One region of the Pseudomonas sp. MWU13-3659 genome, then DNA from elsewhere that is predicted to be linked to it. Evidence: predicted binding sites of a transcription regulator. Region 1 holds the regulator's gene; the other holds the start of a gene.
What was found. Region 1 encodes sigma-54, which starts transcription at its own class of promoters, with help from an activator protein. Its sites were predicted from a motif close to ANTGGCATNNANNTTGCTNT; they were not measured.
Positions count from the first base shown of each region.

Region 2: a site for sigma-54 is predicted at 2,434-2,453, ahead of glnA (glutamate--ammonia ligase). Genes of this name have one in related genera too.

Region 1 is NZ_JAMSHW010000007.1:9,073-13,840, reverse strand. It holds gene ptsN (PTS IIA-like nitrogen regulatory protein PtsN) at 1-158, opposite strand, end outside; gene hpf (ribosome hibernation-promoting factor, HPF/YfiA family) at 170-478, opposite strand; gene NGM28_RS10925 (RNA polymerase factor sigma-54) at 557-2,053, opposite strand; gene lptB (LPS export ABC transporter ATP-binding protein) at 2,226-2,951, opposite strand; gene lptA (lipopolysaccharide transport periplasmic protein LptA) at 2,952-3,476, opposite strand; gene lptC (LPS export ABC transporter periplasmic protein LptC) at 3,463-4,035, opposite strand; gene NGM28_RS10905 (KdsC family phosphatase) at 4,044-4,568, opposite strand; gene NGM28_RS10900 (KpsF/GutQ family sugar-phosphate isomerase) at 4,569-4,768, opposite strand, start outside.
Region 2 is NZ_JAMSHW010000006.1:246,113-250,880, forward strand. It holds gene NGM28_RS10780 (chorismate mutase) at 238-777, opposite strand; gene glnA (glutamate--ammonia ligase) at 930-2,336, opposite strand; gene thiI (tRNA uracil 4-sulfurtransferase ThiI) at 2,853-4,307, shown strand; gene typA (translational GTPase TypA) at 4,436-4,768, shown strand, end outside.

The DNA of each region.
Region 1 (4,768 bases):
TCACGAGCGACGAGTTTTTCGAAGACGTCTTGCACCTTCAGCTCGGGTACTTGCTCGGCGATCAGGTTGGCGACCTTTTCCAGGGCGCGCTTTTTACTGCCACCCGGCACGTTCACGAGGGAACGGCCGGGGGTCAGGATGGTTTCAAGTCGGATCATGGATGAGGGGATCAGCGGGCGGCTGCACCTTGCAGCAAGCTTTGCTGTTTTTCCTTGTGTTTTTTCAGTTGGCGGTCGAGCTTGTCAGCCAGGGCGTCGATCGCTGCATACATGTCTTGGTGTTCGGCGTTGGCGACCACTTCGCCACCGGGTATCTGGAGTGTGGCTTCAACCTTCTGCTGTAGCTTCTCGACTTTCATGATCACCGTTGCATTGGTGATCTTGTCGAAATGACCCTCCACCCGGGCGAGCTTTTCAAGCACATAATCGCGCAGTGGTTGGGTGACTTCTACATGCTGTCCACTGATGTTGACTTGCATACAGCTTCTCCTTTGTTGCCCGTGCATAAAGAGGCAGGTATTGCACCTGCCACTGAAACGCTGTGGCACATCCGGGGGCTACATCAGTCGCTTGCGCTCGCTCGACGGGGCGATCCCCAACGACTCGCGGTACTTGGCGACGGTGCGACGGGCTACCTGGATGCCTTGTGCCTCCAGTAAACCAGCGATCTTGCTGTCACTCAATGGCTTTTTCTGATTTTCCGCCGCCACCAGTTTCTTGATGATCGCGCGGATCGCCGTGGACGAGCATTCGCCGCCTTCGGCGGTGCTCACGTGGCTCGAGAAAAAGTATTTCAGTTCGTAGATGCCACGCGGCGTGTGCATGTACTTCTGCGTGGTGACCCGGGAAATGGTCGACTCGTGCATGCCCACCGCCTCGGCGATGTCATGCAGCACCAGGGGCTTCATGGCTTCGTCGCCATGGTCGAGGAAGCCGCGCTGGTGTTCGACGATTTGCGTCGCCACCTTCATCAGCGTCTCGTTGCGGCTCTGCAGGCTCTTGATGAACCAGCGTGCCTCTTGCAACTGGTTGCGCATGAAGGTGTTGTCGGCGCTGGTGTCGGCGCGACGGACGAACCCGGCGTACTGCGGGTTGACGCGCAGGCGCGGAATGGCCTCTTGGTTGAGCTCGACCAGCCAGCGCTCGCTGTCCTTGCGCACGATGACGTCCGGGACCACGTATTCCGGCTCGCTGGATTCGATCTGCGAGCCGGGGCGCGGATTGAGTGTCTGCACCAGTTCGATGACCTGGCGCAGTTCGTCTTCCTTGAGCTTCATGCGGCGCATCAGCTGGCTGTAGTCACGGCTGCCGAGCAGGTCGATGAAGTCGGTGACCAGGCGCTGTGCTTCGCTCATCCAGGGCGTCGAGGCCGGCAACTGGCGCAATTGCAGCAGCAGGCACTCACCCAGCGAGCGGGCGCCGATGCCGGCGGGTTCGAACTGCTGGATGCGGTGCAGTACCGCTTCGACTTCATCCAGCTCGATATCGAGCTCTGGGTCGAAGCCGGCGCAGATTTCGTCGAGCGAGTCTTCGAGATAGCCTTGCTCGTTGATGCTGTCGATCAGGGTGACGGCGATCAGGCGGTCGGTGTCCGACATCGGCGCCAGGTTCAGTTGCCACAGCAGGTGGCTCTGCAGGCTCTCGCCGACCGAGGTGCGGGTGGTGAAGTCCCACTCGTCGTCGTCATTGCTGGGGAGGCTGCTGGCGCTGGTCTGGTAGATGTCCTCCCAGGCCGTGTCGACCGGCAACTCGTTGGGGATTCGTTCGGCCCACTCGCCATCTTCCAGGGTTTCCGCGCTGCTGCTGCTGGTTTCCTGGAAGCTGTTGTCCTGGACTTCGGTGGCCGGCTTGTTCTCGGCGTTGTCCGCCATCGGGTCGCTGTTGTCGAAATCGTCGCCGTCTTCCTGACGTTCGAGCATCGGGTTGGATTCCAGCGCTTCCTGGATTTCCTGCTGAAGGTCCAGGGTGGAGAGCTGAAGCAGACGGATGGCCTGTTGCAACTGCGGGGTCATCGTCAGTTGCTGGCCCATTTTTAGGACGAGCGATGGTTTCATGGCAGGGGCTTAATACCTTGTTCGCCGGCGCACATGCGCCATCCACTACGTAGGGCGCTTGGGCGCCGATTTTAAGCAAGTTATATGCCTGAAATTGCAGCGTTTGCCTAGAGCACTGTTACACTTAAGCCCGTCCCGGGCGTGTTTGCCAGTGCTCCGGGCAGGCCCTGGATCAGAGGCGGAACTCGTGGCCCAGGTAGACTTCCTTGACCAGCTGGTTGGCCAGGATGCTCTCGGCATCGCCTTCGGCGATCAGTTGACCGTCGTTGACGATGTAGGCGGTCTCGCAGATGTCCAGCGTTTCGCGAACGTTGTGGTCGGTGATCAGTACGCCGATGCCCTTGTTCTTGAGGTGGTGGATGATCTGCTTGATGTCGCCCACGGAGATCGGGTCGACGCCGGCAAAGGGTTCGTCCAGCAGGATGAACTTGGGCGCGGTGGCCAGGGCGCGGGCGATTTCGACACGACGGCGTTCGCCACCGGAGAGGCTCATGCCCAGGTTGTCGCGGATGTGGCTGATGTGGAACTCCTGCAGCAGGCTTTCCAGTTCTTTGCGCCGGCCGTCGCGGTCGAGGTCCTTGCGGGTCTCGAGGATCGCCATGATGTTGTCGGCCACCGATAGCTTGCGGAAGATCGAGGCTTCCTGCGGTAGATAGCCGATGCCTGCTTGCGCGCGGCCATGCATGGGCTGGTGGCTGACGTCGAGGCTGTCGATCAGGACGCGGCCTTGATCCGCCTGGACCAGCCCCACGATCATGTAGAAGCAGGTGGTCTTGCCGGCGCCGTTGGGGCCGAGCAAGCCGACGATCTGGCCGCTGTCGATGGACAGGCTGACGTCGCGAACGACCTGCCTGCCCTTGTAGCTCTTGGCCAGGTGCTGGGCTTTGAGGGTTGCCATTTACTCGGCCTTTTTCTTCGGTTGAATGACCATGTCGATGCGCTGACGTGGTGCAGTCACGTTGCCACCGCGACCGGCGGTCGCCACCTGGGTCTTGGTGTTGTAGACGATCTTCTCGCCTTCGGTGGTGTTGCCTTCGTTCTCGACCTTGGCGCGGTCGGTAAGAATCACCATGTCCTTCTGCGCCTGGTACTGGATGGTCACGGCCCAGCCTTTCATCTTGTCGGGCTTGGCGGCGCTCTGCTGCTGCTCGAAATAGGCCAGGTTGCCCACCGAGGTGACCACGTCGATGTCGCCGGAAGCGGCGCGGGTCATGGTCACGGTGTTGCCTTTGATCATCATCGAGCCTTGGGTGATGATCACGTCGCCGGTGTAGGTGGCCACGCCTTGCTTGTCGTCCAGGTGGGCGTTGTCCGCCTGGATGCGGATCGGCTGGTCACGGTCGTTCGGCAGGGCGAAGGCGCTCGCGCTTCCCAGTGCTACACCCAGGCTGAGCAGAAGGGGGATGGTTTTAACGAGCCTCATACTGTCCTCTTACGTTAGAGAGCAGGTCCATCCTGCCTTCTTTCAAATACGCTTTCATTCCTTTGCCCGTAGTCGTGCCACCGGCGCCGTCGATTCTAACGGCTTGCTCGGTCTGCGCATATTGCTTCTGCGGGAACACGGTCATGCGGGTGCTGGTAATGATGGTTTCGCGTTGCTTTTCGTCGGTGCGCGCCACGCGCACGTCATCGATCAGTTCGACCTCGGTGCCGTCCGGGTTGACCTCGGCGCGTTTGCTCTGCACGTGCCACGGGTACGCGGTGCCGCGGTACATGTGCAGGTCGGGCGTGGTCACCAGGGTGACTTCGCTGGCCTTGAGGTGTTCGACCTTGTCGGCGGTCATCTCGTACTGCAGCTTGCCGTCCGGCAGGAACTGCACGCTGTGGGCATTGATCGCGTAATAGTCGATGGCGCTTTCGTCGACCTGGGCGGTGGGCTGGTCGAGGAAGCTTTCCGGGCTGACGTTCCAATAGCCGACGGCGGCCAGCACTGCGGCAATCACGCCGAACAGCACAACATTACGAAGTTTCTTGCTGAACATGGGCGGCCTTACAGGTAGTTGGCGTTGGCAGCGTCCAGGGTGCCCTGGGCCTGCATGATCAGTTCGCAGAACTCGCGGGCGGCGCCTTCACCGCCGCGTGCCTGGGTCACGCCGTGGGCGTGCTGGCGAACGAACGGCGCGGCATTGGCCACCGCCATGCCCAGGCCCACCCGGCGGATCACCGGCAGGTCGGGCAGGTCGTCGCCAAGATAGGCGACCTGTTCATAGCTTAGGTTGAGTTCGGCGAGCAGGCCGTCGAGCACCACCTGTTTGTCCTCGCGGCCCTGGAACAGGTGCGGGATGCCCAGGTTCTTCGCCCGGCGCTCGACCACGGGGGTCTTGCGCCCGCTGATGATCGCGGTGGTCACGCCCGAGGCCATGAGCATCTTGATGCCCTGGCCATCGAGGGTGTTGAAGGTCTTGAATTCGCTGCCATCCTCGAGGAAGTACAGGCGGCCGTCGGTGAGCACGCCATCGACGTCGAACACCGCCAGCTTGATGGCCTTGCCGCGTTGCATGAGGTCCTGGTTCATTTACATCACTCCGGCACGCAACAGGTCGTGCATGTTCAGGGCGCCGGTCGGGCGGTCTTCGCGGTCGACAACCACGAGCGCGCTGATCTTGTGGTCTTCCATGATCTTGAGCGCTTCGGCGGCGAGCATCTCGGCGCGGGCGGTCTTGCCGTGGACGGTCATGACCTCGTCGATGAGGGTCTTGTGGATATCGATGCTGC
Region 2 (4,768 bases), on a different contig from region 1:
CTTTTGGCACATTGGCGCCCCGAGGCTGGCCAGGGGCGCGCACGGATAACGTGCTGGATGCTGTGAAAATGCAAGAACCAAACCAAGGCTCCGAAAAGAAGCGGAATATCCGGATAAAGCCCTGGTTATGCGCAGATACAGACCAGAAAGCCCTGGTTTATCGATTCATGTGACCCATATTGGGGTGCATGATGGGGCGCTCGATTCTATCGTGCACCAATATGGAGCATAGAGCGGTCAAGGCGTTTTGCACAGCTGGCCGCTGGCGCGAATCAAGGCAAGGTGGCGAGCGGGGTTGTGCGTGCGCTGTTGCAGGGCGTCGGCCAGCTGAGCGGCGCAATCGCGTGGCAGGGTCTGGTCGAAGCGGGCGAGGGCGGCGAGCAGTTGGTCTTGCAGCCGGTCCAGTTCGGGGCGCACCTCCTTGCCAAGGTCCCGGCGGGCGAGGCTGGGTGCTTGCCGTGCGAGGTGCCAGCTGTCGAGCAGTTGATATTGCAGAAGTTTGTTGGCCTCGATCTGGTCGGCGAAGAACGCTGCGGCGCGCGCCGGATCAAGCTGGTGGGCAGGTGCGGCCTGGCGTGCACTGGCCAACACTTGCTCTTCGCGGGCACTGGCCTGGACCGCCTGGCGCTGGTCCCACTTGTGCAGGGCGACTGTCTCGGCGAGGTCCAGGCGCCGATCGATGGTATCGAGCAGGTGGCCGAGTTCAGGGGAGGTTGTCGCTGGGGAGGCGCAGCCGGACAAGGCGAGGCAGCAGGTCAGGGCAAGGGGGATACGCATGGCGGTCTCCTGAGGTAGATGGAGACTGGAGTCTCTGTATTGGTTCGAAGGCGGCAATAGGTTTAGTCCTATCTTGCCGTCGTGCAAATGGAAACGGCCTCCCAAGGGAGGCCGTTTCATATCGATGTCAGCGACGCCAGGCGTCGGCTACATCAAACGCTGTAGTACAGGTCGTATTCCAGCGGGTGAACGAAGGTACGGACCTTGATCTCTTCTTCCGACTTCAGCTCGATGTAGGCATCGATGAAATCGTCGGAGAACACGCCGCCCTTGGTCAGGAACGCACGGCCCTTGTCCAGCTCTTCCAGGGCTTCTTTCAGGCTGCCGCAAACCTGTGGGATCTCTTTCGCCTCTTCAGGCGGCAGGTCGTACAGGTTCTTGTCGGCGGCATCGCCTGGGTGGATCTTGTTCTGGATACCGTCCAGGCCGGCCATCAGCAGGGCGGCGAAGCACAGGTATGGGTTGGCCGCCGGGTCCGGGAAGCGCGCTTCGATGCGGCGGGCTTTCGGGCTGGAAACGTAAGGGATACGGATCGAGGCCGAACGGTTACGGGCCGAGTAGGCCAGCATCACCGGAGCTTCGAAGCCTGGCACCAGACGCTTGTAGGAGTTGGTGGCCGGGTTGGTGAAGCCGTTCAGGGCCTTGCCGTGCTTGATGATGCCGCCGATGAAGTACAGGGCGGTATCGGACAGGCCGGCATAACCTTCGCCCGAGAAGGTGTTCTTGCCGTCTTTGGAGATCGACATGTGCACGTGCATGCCCGAACCGTTGTCGCCGTACAGCGGCTTCGGCATGAAGGTGGCGGTCTTGCCGTAGGCGTCGGCCACGTTGTGCACGCAGTACTTCAGGGTCTGGACTTCGTCAGCCTTGGTGACCAGGGTGTTGAACTTCACACCGATCTCGTTCTGGCCGGCAGTCGCCACTTCGTGGTGGTGGACTTCGATGACCAGGCCCATCTCTTCCATGGCGTTGCACATGGCGGTACGGATTTCGTGGTCGTGGTCGCACGGCGGAACCGGGAAGTAGCCGCCTTTGACAGCTGGGCGGTGGCCCTTGTTGCCGCCTTCGACGTCCTGGTCGGTCATCCAGGAGCCTTGCTCGGAGTAGATCTTGAACATCGAGCCAGAGATGTCCGACTTGAACTTGACCTGGTCGAAGATGAAGAACTCAGGCTCCGGGCCGACGAAGACGGTGTCACCGATACCGGTGGTCTTCAGGTACTCTTCGGCACGCTTGGCGATGGCGCGTGGGTCGCGGTCGTAGCCCTGCATGGTGGACGGCTCGATCACGTCGCAGACCAGGATCAGGGTCGGCTCTTCGGTGAACGGGTCCAGCACGGCGGAGGCGTCATCCGGCAGCAGGATCATGTCGGAGGCTTCGATGCCTTTCCAGCCTTCGATCGACGAACCGTCGAACATCTTGCCGATTTCGAAGAAGTCGTCTTCCAGCGCATCGCGAGCCGGCATGGTGACGTGGTGCTGCTTGCCTTTGGTGTCCGTGAAACGCAGATCAATCCACTTGACGTCATGATCTTTGATGAGTTGAACCGACTTCGACATGTTGTCCTCCGGATGGTCTAGGGCGCGGTTGGCCGCAGCCCTGGAAAAAGGGTGTCGCTGGGCGCGGATAGTCGGCCAAGCTTACCTGCCTCACAAGGGAGCAAATTGCATGCCAGTGCCCAAAAATGGCGAGGCCGGGATAAAACCCGGCGTTGACGGGCATTTAGCGTAGCTGCAGGAAGCATTCGTGCACGCATTGAGGGCGCAATCAAGATCGAGCGCACCATATTGGTGCGATGCGGGGTTGGCGGCGGCTTTCTCCTGTAGGAGCCGGCTTTGCCGGCGAAAGCGACCGCATGGACAGCCCAAGACTTAACGCCCTGCATCGATCCTGGCGATCACCTTGCAGTGCCTGGGCCGGCCCTTTCGCCGGCAAAGCCGGCTCCTACAGGTGCGGTGCTTGGCTCGGGCTCGGCAAATCTAACCTTCTGTACAAAAGTTGCTCAAACCTTGAGCAATTTCCGCTATAATTCGCGCCCCTCATTTTCGGCAGGCCCTGCGCGCGCTGTTAAACCAATGAAACTTATCGTCAAAGTCTTCCCAGAGATCACCATCAAGAGCCGGCCGGTGCGCAAGCGCTTCATCCGCCAGCTCGCCAAGAACATCCGCAACGTGCTCAAGGACCTGGATCCCGAGCTCGCGGTTGATGGTGTCTGGGACAACCTCGAGGTGGTCACCCGCGTCGAGGACGAGAAGATCCAGCGTGAAATGATCGAGCGCCTCACCTGCACCCCGGGTATCACCCACTTCCTGCAGGTCGAGGAGTACCCGCTGGGCGACTTCGACGACATCGTCGCCAAGTGCAAGCACCACTTCGGCCACCTGCTGGCCGGCAAGCACTTCGCCGTGCGCTGCAAGCGCGGTGGCCACCACGACTTCACCTCGATGGACGTCGACCGTTACGTCGGCAGCCAGTTGCGCCAGCAGTGCGGTGCAGCCGGTATCGAGCTGAAGAAGCCGGAAGTGCTGGTGCGCATCGAGATCCGCGACCAGCGCCTGTACGTGATCCACAACCAGCACAATGGCATCGGCGGCTACCCGCTCGGCGCCCTGGAGCAAACGCTGGTGCTGATGTCCGGTGGCTTCGACTCCACCGTGGCGGCCTACCAGATGATGCGCCGCGGCCTGATGACCCATTTCTGCTTCTTCAACCTCGGTGGCCGTGCCCACGAACTGGGCGTGATGGAAGTGGCCCACTTCCTGTGGAAGAAGTACGGCAGCAGCCAGCGCGTGCTGTTCATCAGCGTGCCGTTCGAGGAAGTGGTCGGCGAGATTCTCAACAAGGTCGACAACAGCTACATGGGCGTCACGCTCAAGCGCATGATGCTGCGCGCGGCCGCGCGCATGGCCGACCGCCTGGAGATCGACGCCCTGGTCACCGGCGAGGCGATCTCCCAGGTCTCCAGCCAGACCCTGCCCAACCTGTCGATCATCGACTCGGCCACCGACAAGCTGGTACTGCGCCCGCTGCTGGCCAGCCACAAGCAGGACATCATCGACCAGGCCACCGAAATCGGCACTGCCGACTTCGCCAAGCACATGCCTGAGTACTGCGGCGTGATTTCGGTGAACCCGACCACCCACGCCAAGCGTCATCGCATGGAGCACGAAGAGAAGCAGTTCGAGATGGAAGTGCTGGAGCGTGCCCTGGAGCGCGCCAAGTTCATCTCCATCGACCACGTGATCGACGAGCTGGGCAAGGACATCGAGATCGAGGAAGTGGCCGAGGCGCTGCCCGGCCAGATCGTCATCGACATTCGTCACCCCGATGCCCAGGAAGACGAGCCGCTGGCACTGGACGGTATCGAAGTCCAGGCCATGCCGTTCTACGCGATCAACAGCAAGTTCAAGCACCTGGACCCTACGCGCCAGTACCTGCTGTATTGCGACAAGGGTGTGATGAGCCGTCTGCACGCACACCACCTGCTCAGTGAGGGACATGCCAATGTGCGTGTTTATCGTCCGACATAAGACGCCAGGGCTGTATGGCGGCAGCATCCGCCATCGCCCTCCCGACCGCCGGGCCCGCTGAGCCTTAAACAGTACATATTGGCCACCTACACTGGGTGGCAACCGAATCCTCTGATCGAGATACAGTTGTGATCGAAAATCTGCGTAACATCGCCATCATCGCCCACGTTGACCATGGTAAAACCACCCTGGTCGACAAACTCCTGCGCCAGTCCGGCACCCTGGAGCGTAACGAGCTCAACGACGAGCGCGTCATGGACTCCAACGACCAGGAAAAAGAGCGCGGCATTACCATCCTGGCGAAAAACACCGCCATCAACTGGAACGGCTACCACATCAACATCGTCGACACCCCCGGCCACGCCGACTTCGGTGGCGAGGTTGAGCGTGTAATGTCGATGGTCGACTCCGTGCTGCTGCTGGTCGACGCCCAGGACGGCCCGATGCCGCAAACCCGTTTC